DNA from 2 places in the Ruegeria sp. C11 genome. Region 2 is predicted to be linked to the other one. Evidence: riboswitches for the same ligand, from Rfam matches in the RefSeq annotation. Region 2 holds a riboswitch; the other holds the start of a gene.
What was found. Region 2 has a riboswitch for thiamine pyrophosphate ahead of thiD (bifunctional hydroxymethylpyrimidine kinase/phosphomethylpyrimidine kinase). Riboswitches for the same ligand answer to the same signal wherever they lie in the genome.
Positions count from the first base shown of each region.

Region 1: it holds a riboswitch for thiamine pyrophosphate, as region 2 does, so the genes downstream of both, thiC (phosphomethylpyrimidine synthase ThiC) here and thiD (bifunctional hydroxymethylpyrimidine kinase/phosphomethylpyrimidine kinase) in region 2, are expected to answer to the same signal.

Region 1 covers NZ_JBQFSB010000004.1:4,347-11,070, reverse strand. The annotation lists gene ACR0NA_RS08745 (twin-arginine translocation pathway signal) at 1-22, opposite strand, end outside; gene ACR0NA_RS08740 (cysteine hydrolase family protein) at 450-1,070, shown strand; gene thiC (phosphomethylpyrimidine synthase ThiC) at 1,443-3,242, opposite strand; TPP riboswitch at 3,345-3,465, opposite strand; gene ACR0NA_RS08730 (hypothetical protein) at 3,950-4,585, opposite strand; gene ACR0NA_RS08725 (hypothetical protein) at 4,607-6,724, shown strand, end outside.
Region 2 covers NZ_JBQFSB010000010.1:92,615-99,338, reverse strand. The annotation lists gene ACR0NA_RS17385 (ABC transporter substrate-binding protein) at 1-863, opposite strand, end outside; gene ACR0NA_RS17380 (HesA/MoeB/ThiF family protein) at 883-1,845, opposite strand; gene ACR0NA_RS17375 (thiamine phosphate synthase) at 1,842-2,438, opposite strand; gene ACR0NA_RS17370 (thiazole synthase) at 2,435-3,205, opposite strand; gene thiS (sulfur carrier protein ThiS) at 3,208-3,402, opposite strand; gene ACR0NA_RS17360 (FAD-dependent oxidoreductase) at 3,386-4,363, opposite strand; gene thiD (bifunctional hydroxymethylpyrimidine kinase/phosphomethylpyrimidine kinase) at 4,360-5,163, opposite strand; TPP riboswitch at 5,211-5,315, opposite strand; gene dnaJ (molecular chaperone DnaJ) at 5,448-6,596, opposite strand; gene dnaK (molecular chaperone DnaK) at 6,671-6,724, opposite strand, start outside.

The sequences.
Region 1 (6,724 bases), on a different contig from region 2:
GGGTCAGGTTTGGGGTTGTCATGTCGATCTCTCCCAACTGCAGTATCCAATACGTACTTCTGCAATCTGCTATATGTATACAGGTGGAAGGAGCCATTCAAGCACAGCACCCGTCGCTCTGGGCTCTGACCGCCAGTCCAAGCGCACCGCAGTGAATGGCTGCAGTGGAGCCCTGAGCAGATCTTCATCGGTGGCCTGAGTATTGCCGTGCGGCAAGTTGCAAACGGCGCAAACCGGACATTAGTACCACCAACCGCTTAAGATTTGTGAGTGGATAAAGCCGATAATGCCGGTCTGGGTGTGAACGTCTGCTATTCATCCCAATGCAAATATACCCATACCCTTGACCAAGCGCCCTAGCCCATTTAGGCAAAATTGATCTGCCCGCCGGGACGACCCGGTCAGGAACGGCGCTTAGTCAGGACGACCAGATAAAACTGAGGTCGAAGATGACAACCAAACACAAAAATGCAAAGAAACTGATCGAGGGTCGACCCGCCCTGATCTTGATCGACATTCAGAAGAGCACGTTCATTGATAACAGCGCAGTCCGCTCAATCGACAATATGCCGGGTTATAAGGAACGGATGCTCGCTGCGCGCGATTTGGTTGATGCCGCACATCAAAACAATGTGCCCGTCATTTTCATTCAGGAAGTTCATCGTTCCGACCAGATCGACTTCGGCCGGGAGCTGGATGGCGATGAGGACATACACTGTCTCGAAGGTGATCCGCGGACAGAGGTTGCCAAAGAAGAGATGGGATATCGCACTGGTGACTATTTGGTTCCGAAGCGGCGATATTCTGCGTTTTTTGGAACCGATTTCGAAATTCTGCTGCGCGGCCTAAAGGTAGATACTCTGATACTATGCGGGGGCCTGACCGATGTTTGTGTGCACTACACGTTCGTTGATGGCCATCAATCAGACTACTTCTGCCGCGTTGTGGAGGATTGCGTCGGCGGGTCATCCCTCCAAGCCCATGAAGCTGCGCTCAGAGCAATGGAATATTTGCAAACGGGCGCTGTTCAAAACCGCGAAACGGTGATCAACGCGATCTCTTTGCTCTGATACGCAAACGGCTCCTTTATGTCTGTTTCGCATTGCCTAAAGCCCAAACCAACAATTCGAAATGTGTCGAATGCTGGCAGGATTGGGCTCGAAGCAGACATCCACCGAAGCGGTGCGAGCGGCTGAAGTGCGGACCTTGCTGACATTCGCCGCGCCTGCAATCTGTGGGGCAAGGCAAGGGATACGGCCACATAACCGTCATTCGCTGCAGGTGCAATTAAGGCACATCTGAAAGGCTGCTTTACCGCATTTGTGAACTTGCCACGCTCTCAAAGGCCTGCCTAGCAGTCAATGGCTTTAAAGCGGCTGGCAGTAAGCGTGCAAGTTGCATTGCCGTCGCGAGGTCGGCAATGCAAGCACCTTCAATCGTGATCATTCATCAGGCTCAGTCACGGGTATATACAGATCGCCGCCATCACGAAACTTCTCGGTCATGGCCTTCATTCCCTCTTTCTGCGCTTCGCTGCGAATGTCGTGGCTGATCCGCATCGAGCAGAATTTCGGACCGCACATAGAACAAAAATGCGCCACTTTATGCGCCTGCTTGGGCAAGGTCTGGTCGTGGAAATCCCGCGCCGTCTCGGGATCAAGCGAGAGATTGAACTGATCTTCCCAACGAAATTCGAACCGTGCGCGAGACAGCGCATCGTCACGCCGCTGCGCCCCGGGCAGACCTTTGGCCAGATCCGCTGCATGGGCGGCAATCTTGTAGGTGATCACACCGGTTTTCACGTCATTGCGATCGGGAAGACCCAGATGTTCCTTGGGCGTGACATAGCACAGCATCGCACAACCGAACCATCCGATCATCGCCGCCCCAATGCCGCTGGTGATATGGTCATAGCCCGGTGCAATATCCGTGGTCAGCGGTCCAAGTGTGTAGAATGGCGCCTCGTGGCAGCATTCCAACTGCTTGTCCATGTTCTCTTTGATCTTGTGCATGGCCACATGACCCGGCCCCTCGATCATCACCTGGCAATCCTTTTCCCAGGCGATTTTGGTCAGCTCGCCTAGTGTCTCAAGCTCGGCAAACTGTGCCTTGTCATTTGCGTCGGCAATCGAGCCAGGGCGCAGGCCGTCACCAAGGCTGAACGCCACGTCATAGCGGCGGCAAATCTCGCAGATTTCAGCGAAGTGCTCATACAGGAAACTTTCCTTGTGGTGGTACAGACACCACTTGGCCATAATCGAGCCGCCACGCGACACAATGCCAGTCACCCGGTTCACCGTCATAGGCACCATATGCAAGCGCACACCGGCGTGGATGGTGAAGTAGTCGACACCCTGTTCGGCCTGTTCGATCAGCGTATCGCGGAACACCTCCCAGGTCAGGTCTTCGGCGACGCCGTTCACCTTTTCCAACGCCTGATACATCGGCACTGTGCCAATCGGCACCGGGCTGTTGCGGATGATCCATTCGCGTGTGTTGTGGATGTTGCGCCCAGTAGAGAGGTCCATCACCGTATCCGCGCCCCACCGGATCGCCCAGACCATCTTGTCCACTTCTTCCTCCATCGAAGAGGTCACGGCAGAGGTGCCCATATTGGCATTGACCTTGACTAGGAAATTGCGCCCGATAATCATCGGCTCGCTTTCCGGGTGGTTGATGTTGTTGGGGATGATCGCACGCCCGGCTGCGATCTCGGCGCGTACGAATTCCGGCGTCACATAATCGGGGATGCGAGCCCCAAAATCATTACCGTCCCGAAGACAGGGTGATGTCTCGCGAAGCTGGTTTTCGCGGATCGCTACAAACTCCATTTCTGGCGTGATAATGCCCGCTCGAGCATAGGCCAGTTGGGTCGGCGCTGCGCCGTCCTTGCCACGCAGAGGGCGTGGTTTGACCGGAAATTCCGGCGTCAGTTTGTCACCCTGAACAAATCCGTTGTCGGCGTCGGTGATCTCGCGCCCGTCATATTCCTCGACATCGCCACGCGCCTTGATCCATTCGACACGCAGCGCCGACAAACCTTGTTTGATATCGGTCAGGGTGTCAGGATCCGTATAGGGGCCGGAACTGTCATAGACCGGCAGAGGCGCCTCTCCTGCTGTCGGGTGGGTTGAAATCTCGCGCATGGGCACGCGGATATCGCGATGCAGCTCACCTGCTACATAGATTTTGCGCGACGCGGGCAATTCACCGGTGGTGATTTTCGGATTTGGGACATTCATTTTGGCGCTCCTCAAGCTCAAGCCGAAAAAGAACCAGATGAATTTGGTGAGGAGGCAAGGGCTCAACACGAGCCCCTTGATCAGATCGCAGGGGCCAGATTTGGCAATACGACCTTAGCTTCCTACGCCAGTATCAACTGGGTCAGGTTCAAAGGGTCGCGTCACCGGGTTTTCACCCACTCAGCCTCTCAGTCCCCTTGGCGGGACTCCCCTGCATAGGTTTTCAATAGGAACGAACAGCGTGCTTGTAAAGTTTCAAAAGTAGTCATTGGCGTAACCGCAGCGAATTCACAAAATTCTGCTTTACTGTCATCTGAGACCCGGTTTTGAACGTCCGGAATGTGCGGTTCGCGAATTGCTGCAGCTGCTCGATTTGCAGCGATGCAAGGCCAAAGAGATAGCCGCCATTCGTCCTTGGCGCAGCGAGGACTTGGACAGCAATTTACAGGTCGCGGAAGGGGCGGTCGTTCGAATACCTTGCGCGTTTCCAATTCTCTGAAGAGATCTTTATCGAGATTTTCTGGCCGCTCCCTGAAGCAACTTGATCAATCCAAGGAAGGCTGTAACGATACGCACCAAGTAGCGCAAACCAAGAAGCGACACACATGGCAATCCAAGGCTATAGGGAGTTGTTCATTAAGGAAATCGACCGATCCTTAGCCTTGATACCAATTTCGGCGGAAGACACGGTCGCGATTGAAGCCGCCTTAAATGACGATCGGCCGGCGTACGCGACTCTTTTTGAAAAGTACTTTATCGAAGCCATTCAATCTTCGACGCCGCCCACAGCTGGGTACTGGGCCATTTTTCTGCGTTTGTTCATTGGAAAAATTGATCATTTTCCCTCCGATGCTGCACGGGCCGTCTCGGGTTACCGGATAGCCGCGCAGGAGAGTGCCTGTCGCTTCACGCCGCTGCTTGACAGCGCCGTGTTGGTCGCCGTTCGCCTGTCGCAAACGGAGATCAATTTTTCGGACAGACCCGAAGAACTGGCGCTTGGAAACGCCTGCTTTCATCATGCCAAAGTCCTGTTGGATCTCGGCGAGGCTGACCTTGCCTACAACCTCGCGTCTATGGCCATAGATATCTTGCGAAACGCACCGGATTTCGGAGAGCCGGTCGGCAGATTTGCGCTCGCCTTGGCGGAAAAGGCGCAACGCAAGCACCAGATTGCCACCTGCGCGTTTTTCCTTGCGCATGCCGTGAGAAATGCTGCGGTCAAAGACCCAAGCCGGAGAGCCGAAGCCTTTGCACTGAGCGAAATCGCCGTCAGTCGTCTTGAAGGCGTGGAAGAGCCCTTTCTGAGAAATTGCCTCGATCAATTGTGGCGCTTGTTCGTCCATTTTTCCGACCTTCGGCCGCTCTTGCTCACGCTGCTTAGGTTCTATTCGGAAGAGGAACGGGTAGGGTTGATGCCGCCGAATGCGGATGTCACGGAAATCTACGCGCTGTCGCGATTTGAGGACGAAGCGACCCAAACATGGAAAGACAGGCTGCCTGTCGAATTGAATTTCCTCTCGCTCGTGGATGATCGCTGGTTCGATCTGACGGCTGACGAGCTGAAGACATCGGTCTCGACGGATTGGATCACCCGCACAATACAGCACCCGGCGATCCTCCGGTGTGTTCCGCACAATCGATCGTTCTTGCGCGACCGCTCCTTTGGCAAGCAACTATTGCAGCTTTCGCATGAAGTGACCCATGCGATCACCTTGAACGGTGGTTTAGGGTGGGCGCTGACAGCCTTGCGCACCGCGTTGTACCGCGCCGAAATGGTGCTTTGGGGCTTGGATGGCGTAGACATCACACAAGGCGATTTCATGGGGGCGTTTGTTACGCAAAAGGGGTTGGCGCCCCGGCGCGGGACTAGCACTCTGGCACTGCGGCAGGCGGAAATCTGCCTCGAATTGGCGGCAAAAGCGCAGATCCTGCAGGATGTCTGGACGCCGTGGCTTGAAGGTATTGCGGTTTATGCCGAAACGGCGGCTGACCCGCAGCGCGACCGGCACACCGATACTATTCTGACACGATGCCTGCGAAATCTGGTGGATTTCAATCCCGGCGAGACATACACCTCGGAATCCCTGGCCCAAGCCCATAGCGCTTTTGTCGAGGACTTTGACGCGGCCACTGCCGATACACTGCAGCAAGAGGCCAAGTCCCACCTCGAAGCGGTGTTGCGGACAGAGAATGCAGTCTACTTTGCCGGCTACATTGCCGTGCGATCCGTCGTAAGCGCCTGGCGCCAAACGCATTCCGCCGAGATATCCGGATCTATGGCGTTCAATCTGCTGCAGCACACTGCGCGATTTGGGACATATGAAGATGCCATTCCAGATTTGTCCTTGCCGACCGAAGAGTTTCACGTTGCGGCGCAACACATGATGAAACGCTGGGTCTGTGGTCTCGCCGACCTGCCGCCTGAGGACCTCGCATATTTCTTCAAGCCACCCGATCCCGACAAGCGTGAGCCAACGACCCGGTACCGGAAAGGGCGGATCCAACCCAGCGATACAACGCCGGCCCGTGATATGGAGTTGTTTCTTGAACTGGGACGACGGCAGCGGCGAGAAGCTCAGATGTCACTTATGACTGAGCGCCGCGAGCAGGTCGGAGACCCGCCCGATGTCCAGCATGTTGTGGCGGTCGCCACAGAAGGTGTCAAAACACTGCACGCCTTGCATTCTGATCCCGAAAGCGATGTGATCGATGACTTTGCTGTCATGTCCCGCGGATTTCTTTTGCCTATTGGCCAAACGGATGCGCTCTTTCACATCAACGTCGATCCTTGCACCGGCGATATCATGCTCGGGCTTAGCTTGCGCACAACCGAGGTTCACGTGGAAACCGGCCGGTCGAGTTACAATTCCTTCGCCCGGTTAATCTCCGCCAAGGACCTCGACGAGATCAGACGCCATTGGGATGAAACCGGCGTGCCGCGGCTGAAAGTGCGGCGCATCGTGGACATCAATGGCATGGTCTACGGCAGTCCCGAAGTAGCCGGCATGCACTTTCTCACGCTGGAATATGGGGATTGGTTTTTTGTCACGGGCGCCAATCAGTTCCTCGACCAGCTGTTGCAATCCAGCCTGGCAAAGCATCCGGTTCGGAAAGATTGGGTGCGAGAACGGGTTTTGAACCATCCTGCCCGGCAGTCAGAAATCGAAGTTGTCGCACGCGGACATGAAGGCGCCCGTCGTACCCTGGCTTGGGTGCAAAACCAGGACGAGTGGGCTTTGGGCGATCAACCGGTAGCCGTGCCACTCATAACATGGACAGACCGTGTGGCAGCAAAGGCCACCGGCTTGCTGGATGACGACGCGCAAAAGACTGCGCGGTTGAACCGGCAGCGAGACTGCGCCGCAGACTTGTTGCACGCGTTGCTCTGCGATGAAAACCGGTCCCGCGCCGTCGCAAGGGGCGGCTTTGACGATATGACCAGCGATGTCACTTATCAACGCGAAGAGGTGATCGAAGCGTTT
Region 2 (6,724 bases):
AAGGCCTCGAACCGGGCATACCGACCCGCCTCAAGACCCGCCGGGCGCAGTGCGAAACGGGGCAGCGTATCAACCCAGGCGCGGGCGTTCAGCTCGTCCTGAAGCTCGGGCGAGGTGGACGAGAAGATCTCCCAGCTTTTGTCGGGGTTGTTGACAATGTACTGGGTCGCCTTTTCGGTCGAGGCCAAAAAACGTGCGACCTTGTCCTGATCCATGGTGTCCGGATTGGCGACATAGATCAGTTCATCATAGGCCGGAACGCCCTCTTCCTCGATGTAAAAGCAGGTGCCGGGACGGCCTTCGATGTCCATCTGATTCAGTTCGAAATTGCGATATGCGCCGATCACAGCATCCACCTGACCGGACATCAGCGAAGGCGACAGCGAGAAGTTGACGTTGATCAGCTCAACATCATCCAGTTTGACGTCATATTTGCCCAGAACAGTGCTCAGAACCGCCTCTTCAACGCCCGCGACCGAGAAGCCGATCTTCTTTCCTTTCAGGTCTGCAGGCGATTTGATCGGCCCGTCCTTCAGGACCAGCAGGCAGTTGAGCGGCGTGGCGACCAGCGTCCCAACGCGTTTCAGGGGCAGACCTTCGTGGATTTGCAGATGCAGTTGCGGCTGGTAGGACACGGCCAGATCAGCCTGACCAGCAGCGACCAGGCGCGGCGGGGCCGAAGGGTCTGCGGGTGGTACGATTTCGACCTCAAGCCCCTGTTCTGCAAAATAACCATTTTCCTGTGCCACGATGATCGGCCCGTGATCAGGGTTGATGAACCAGTCCAGCAGCACGGTCATCTTATCTTCGGCCCAGGCTGGTGCAGCGGCCAGCAGGGTGATTGCAGCGATCAGCTTTTTCATGTCTCGCGTTTCCTTCTGTTCACGAGGTTGAAGCCGCGACGAGGACAATCTCGCCCGGCCAATCCGGTTGAATACGCTCGGCCGCGCGCCATGCGCGCAGACCGGTGGCACAGCAAAGGGCCAATCTTTGCCCTTTGTTAGGCTCTATTTTGAGATTTTCCGGTGATATCCGACGAGCATCCGGGTGGATCGGTGTCGGTGCCTCATCCACATCTCGCAGCTCGACGATCAGATCAGTTTCGGTCAACGCGCTGGCGGTGACGAAGGGGAAGAATTGTGCCGGCTCAGGAGCGCGATCAAACCGGAATCCGGAGCTGCGGCAGGTGGTTGCATCGAACTGGACAAGCTGCCCCAAAGGGGACGGTTCCAGATCAAGGATCACACTCAATGCCATCTGTGCCTGCATCGCGCCCAGCATCGCAACAACCGGTCCCAGCACGCCCGCGGTGGCGCAGCTTGCGCCGCTGTCAGGAGCATCGGGGAACACCGCGCGCAGGGATGGGGCCCCTCCACAGAACCCGCCGACATATCCCGACAGACCGAGGACGGAGGCGCTGATCAGAGGTTTGCCCAGCGCAAGACAGGTATCAGACAGCGTGTAGCTGGCGGCGTAGCTGTCGGCGCAATCCAGCACCAGATCGGCGTTTTGTACAAATCCTACAGCATTTTCAGGGGTGATCTTCTGGTTCGTACCGATGATTTCGATATCGGAATTGATCCGGCGGCAGCGGTCGGCGGCGGCCTCGGCCTTGGGACGACCACAATCCTGTTCAGTGAACAGCGTCTGGCGATGCAGGTTCGACAGCGAGACGGTGTCCGCGTCGATGATCATCAGGTGACCGATGCCTGCGCCCGCCAGCAGCGGCAGCGCCGGGGCGGCAAGCCCGCCTGCGCCGACGACCAGAACCCGCGCAGCGGCAAGGCGGCTTTGCCCCTGCTCACCCACCTCGGGCAGGATCATCTGGCGGGCATAGCGTGTCATCGGCTGACCTCGATCCATGCGCGCACGCGCGCCTCGGGGTCGGCGTTCAGCGTGATGTCGGTGACGGCTGAGACGATATCGGCCCCCGCTGCAAAGACGCCGGGCGCGCGTTCGACACTCATGCCGCCGATCCCGACCAGCGGGATATCCCCCACGCGCGCCTTCCATTCGGTCACGCGCGGCAGGCCCTGCTGTTCCCATTTCATCTTTTTCAGGATGGTTGGATAGACCGGACCCAACGCCACATAGTCGGGGCCCATCGACAAAACACGCTCGAGCTCGTCATCGTCATGGGTGGAAACACCTAGTTTTAGACCCGCTTTGCGGATTGCCTTCAGATCGGCGTCGTCCAGATCTTCCTGCCCCAGATGAATCCAGTCGCACCCGGCGTCGATGGCGGCCTGCCAATAGTCGTTCACCACCAGAACCGCGCCATGTTCAGCGCACAGCGCCTGTGAAGTGGCGATTTCCTGACGAACAACCTCATCCGGCTGGTCCTTAATGCGCAACTGCACCAGTTTGACACCCAGCGGTAGCATCCGGCGCAACCAGTCGGAGTGGTCGAAGATCGGGTAGAACCGGTCGAGAGTCATGACAGGAATGCCTTTCCGATAACTGGGGTCGAGGCCTCGGCCATGTCGCGCGCCTCGATCGGGTCGGCCTGATGGGCCTGTTGCCCGGCTTGAATCGCCAGCGCCATGGCGCGCGCCATAGCCGCGGGATCGCCGGCACGGGCCACGGCCGTGTTCAGCAAAACCGCATCGAACCCAAGCTCCATCGCGTGAGCCGCATGGCTGGGCAAGCCGATGCCGGCATCAATGACCAGCGGCACATCGGGAAATTCGGCGCGCATGGCACGCAGGGCATATTCGTTGTTCAACCCCCGGCCCGAGCCGATGGGCGCGCCCCAGGGCATCAACACCTCACAACCGGCTTCGAGCAGACGTTCGCCCACGATCAGATCGTCAGTGGTGTAGGGAAAGACCTGAAACCCGTCCTCGGTCAGGATGCGCGCGGCCTCGACCAGTTGGAACACATCCGGCTGCAGGCTGTCGGTGTGGCCGATCAGCTCTAGCTTGATCCATTTTGTGTCGAACACCTCGCGCGCCATATGGGCGGTGGTCACGGCCTCTTTCACCGTGTGGCAACCGGCAGTGTTGGGCAGGACCAGCACGCCCAGATCGCGGATCATCTGCCAGAATGTCTGCCCGGCACCGCCCGCGCCTTCTCGGCGCAGGGATACGGTGGCAACCCCTGCCCCGCTGTCACGGAACACCTGTTCCAGAATGGCCGGGCTGGGATATTGCGCCGTGCCCAGCATCAGCGGGTTTGGCAGTTCAGTGCCGTAGAAGCGTTTCATTCTCAGCCCCCCTGCATCGGCGCGACGACCTCGACCCGGTCGCCATCGGTCAGTTTGTGGGCGACGCGCAGGCCCGAGGGCACGAAATCTTCGTTCACCGCTGTGGCGACGCGACCGGAAAACCCGCATTCGGCCAGCAGTTCAGACAGGGTTTCGGCGCGCACCTCGCGCGGTTCGCCGTTAAGCACGATCTTCATCGACCATCTCCGAATGTTTGTTTTCCAGCGCCAGATCGGCCACCCCCTGCGCCAGCGCGGGCGCCAGCAGGTAGCCGTGACGATAGAGACCGTTGGCATAGATTGTCCGCCCCAGCCGCCGGATACGCGGCAGATTGTCGGGGAAGGCGGGGCGCAGATCGACGCCGATTTCCAGCACCTCGGCCTCGCCAAAGGCAGGGTTCAGGGCATAGGCGGCGCTGAGCATTTCCAGCATCGAGCGGGCGGTGATCCGGCTGCTGTCCTCGGATTCGATCATCGTCGCGCCCAGCATGTAAACGCCGTCTCCGCGCGGTACGATGTACAGCGGCATACGCGGATGCAGCAGGCGCACTGGGCGCGACAGAGTGACATCCGGGCAGCGGATCACCAGCATCTCGCCTTTGACGCCGCGCAGGTCATAGAGCAGGTCGCGGGCGTGCAGGCCCCGGCAGTCGATCGCGTTTTCAAGACGCGCCGGAGCCAGTTTGCGGTGAAACACCACGCCGTTGTCCTGCAATCTGCGCGCGAGATCCTGCAGTGCCTTGCGCGGGTCAAGATGCGCCTCGTCCGCAAAGAAAAGACCTTTGCCGAATTTGTGCAGATCAGGCTCTAACTCGGCTATTTTCGCCCGATCCACCTCGGCAAAGCCTTCGGTACGGCGGGCAAAACGGCGCAGATCGGGCATGTCCCGGCCACTGGCGACAACCAGGGTCCCGTGACGTGTTACCTGAGTTTTTTCGGCCCACCAGCCGATGGCTTGCTGCCCCAGCCGCAGCACGGGTTCTTCGGCGTTTTCGTACTCGCACCAAGGCGCCAGCATGCCGCCTGCCCACCAGGAACAGCAATGCGGCCCCGGCACCCCGCCGGGGTCGAAGATTTGAACCGTTGCCCCGCGCGCGACCAGTTCGGTCGCAACCGCAAGGCCGGAGACACCGGCACCTATGACCGAGAAATCCGTCACGCGCCCCAGACCCGATGGAAGTGATGCACCGGACCATGTCCATGTCCAACCGCAAGACCATCCGCCTGCGAGATCGCACCCTGCAGATAGTCATGCGCCTGCGCCGTCGCCTCGGGCACCGTCAGCCCCATGGCCAGTCCGGCTGTAATCGAGGATGACAGGGTGCAGCCGGTTCCATGGGTGTTTTTCGTGTCCTGTCGCGGGGCCTCGAACTGCGCCAAAACGCCGGTACTGTCGATCAGCAGGTCGCGGCACAGATCGCCCTTGCCGTGCCCGCCTTTCATCAGGACAGATTTGGCCCCCATGGCGGACAGAGCATATCCCTGCCGGATCATCTCATCATCCGTTTCGGCGACCATTTCATTCAACAGACAGGCGGCCTCGGGCAAGTTCGGGGTCAGCACCGTGGCGCGGGGAACCAGCAGGTCGCGCAGGGATTGTACCGCATCGCGGGCCAGCAACGCATCGCCGGATTTGGCGATCATCACCGGGTCGAGGACCACCGGGCCGTCAAAGCCGGAAATCCCATCAGCGACCGTCTGGATGATTTCGGGTGTGGCAAGCATCCCGATCTTGATCGCCCGGACATCCAGATCACTCAGAACCGCGTCGATCTGGGCCGCAATAACGTCCAGCGGAATCCCGTGAACCGCAGTAACCGCCTGCGTGTTCTGGGCAGTGACCGCCGTAATCACGCTGGCGCCGTAAACGCCCAGCGCGGACATGGCCTTGAGGTCGGCCTGAATGCCCGCTCCGCCGCCGCTGTCAGATCCCGCTATTGTCAACGCGATATGCGCCATGTGGTTGCTCCAATTCACTTGGGCAACGCGGGGCATAAAAAACGTTCTCTTGTCTTTAGACCGTTCCCTACGCCGGAATTGCCCGGATCAGGTTCGATGGGTTAACGCATCCACGCCTCTCAGCCCGCAATCGGGCACCCCAACGGTTGGCGCGGACAATCTCAGGGGATGGCGCAGGAATCAAGGGCCAATCCTGTGGGGATTGAGGCCAATCTGGACTTATTGATCAGGCCAAAAAAAGGCCGGCCCGATTGGGCCGGCCTGAATTCGGGTTGTGGTCGGGCTTAGCCCTTCATCCCGTCCCAAAAGGTTTTCACCGAGGAAAAGAAGCTTTTGGATTCGGGATGGTTGTCTTCGCCCAGCTCTTCGAACTCGCGCAGCAGCTCTTTCTGGCGGCTGGTCAGGTTGACCGGGGTTTCGACGGCCAGTTCGATGAACATGTCGCCAACACCGCCGCCGCGCAGGGCTGGCATACCCTTGCTGCGCAGGCGCATCTGGCGGCCGGACTGGCTGCCGGCCGGGATCTGAACGCGGCCGCGACCGCCATCAATGGTGGGAACCTCGATCGATCCGCCCAGTGCAGCCTTGGCCATGCTGACCGGAACACGGCAATAGAGGTTCACGCTATCGCGTTCGAACAGCTGATGTGGAGAAACCTCGACAAAGATGTAAAGATCACCCGGAGGGCCGCCGCGCATTCCGGCCTCTCCCTCGCCTGCCAGGCGGATGCGGGTGCCGGTTTCGACACCGGCGGGAATGTTGACGGACAGCGCGCGTTCTTTTTCAACGCGGCCAGCACCCTGACAGGATTTACAGGGATTGTTGATAATCTGACCCAGCCCGGAGCAGGTGGGGCATGTGCGTTCAACCGTGAAAAAGCCCTGCTGAGCCCGCACCTTGCCCATGCCCGAACAGGTCGGACAGGTCGAGGGTTCGGCACCGCCTTCGGCACCGGTTCCATCACAGGACGAGCAACCAACCGCAGTGGGGACGTTGATCGTCTTTTGCATCCCCGCAAACGCCTCTTCCAGCGTTACGCGCAGGTTATAGCGCAGGTCGGACCCGCGCGCGGCCCGGCGTCCGCCGCCACCTCCGCGCTGACCACCCATGAAATCACCGAACAGGTCATCGAACACGTCCGAAAACGCGCTGGAGAAATCGCCCGACCCGAAACCGCCACCGGGGCGGCCACCGCCACCCATGCCGTTTTCGAACGCCGCGTGGCCAAAGCGGTCATAGGCGGCCTTTTTCTCACCGTCTTTCAGAACGTCATAGGCTTCGTTCGCTTCCTTGAACTGCGCCTCGGCATCCGGGTTGTCCTTGTTGCGGTCGGGATGCAATTCCTTGGCTTTCCTGCGAAAGCCCTTTTTGATCTCGTCCGCCGATGCGCCCTTGGACACGCCGAGCACATCGTAGTAGTCGCGTTTTGACATCAGTTTTTCCTTCTGCCTCAACGTAATCGGGCCGGCCCGGCAACCGGACCGGCCCGCATTGGCCCGGTTACCCGTTAGTTACGCTTGTCGTCATCCAGATCTTCGAATTCGGCATCGACGATGTCATC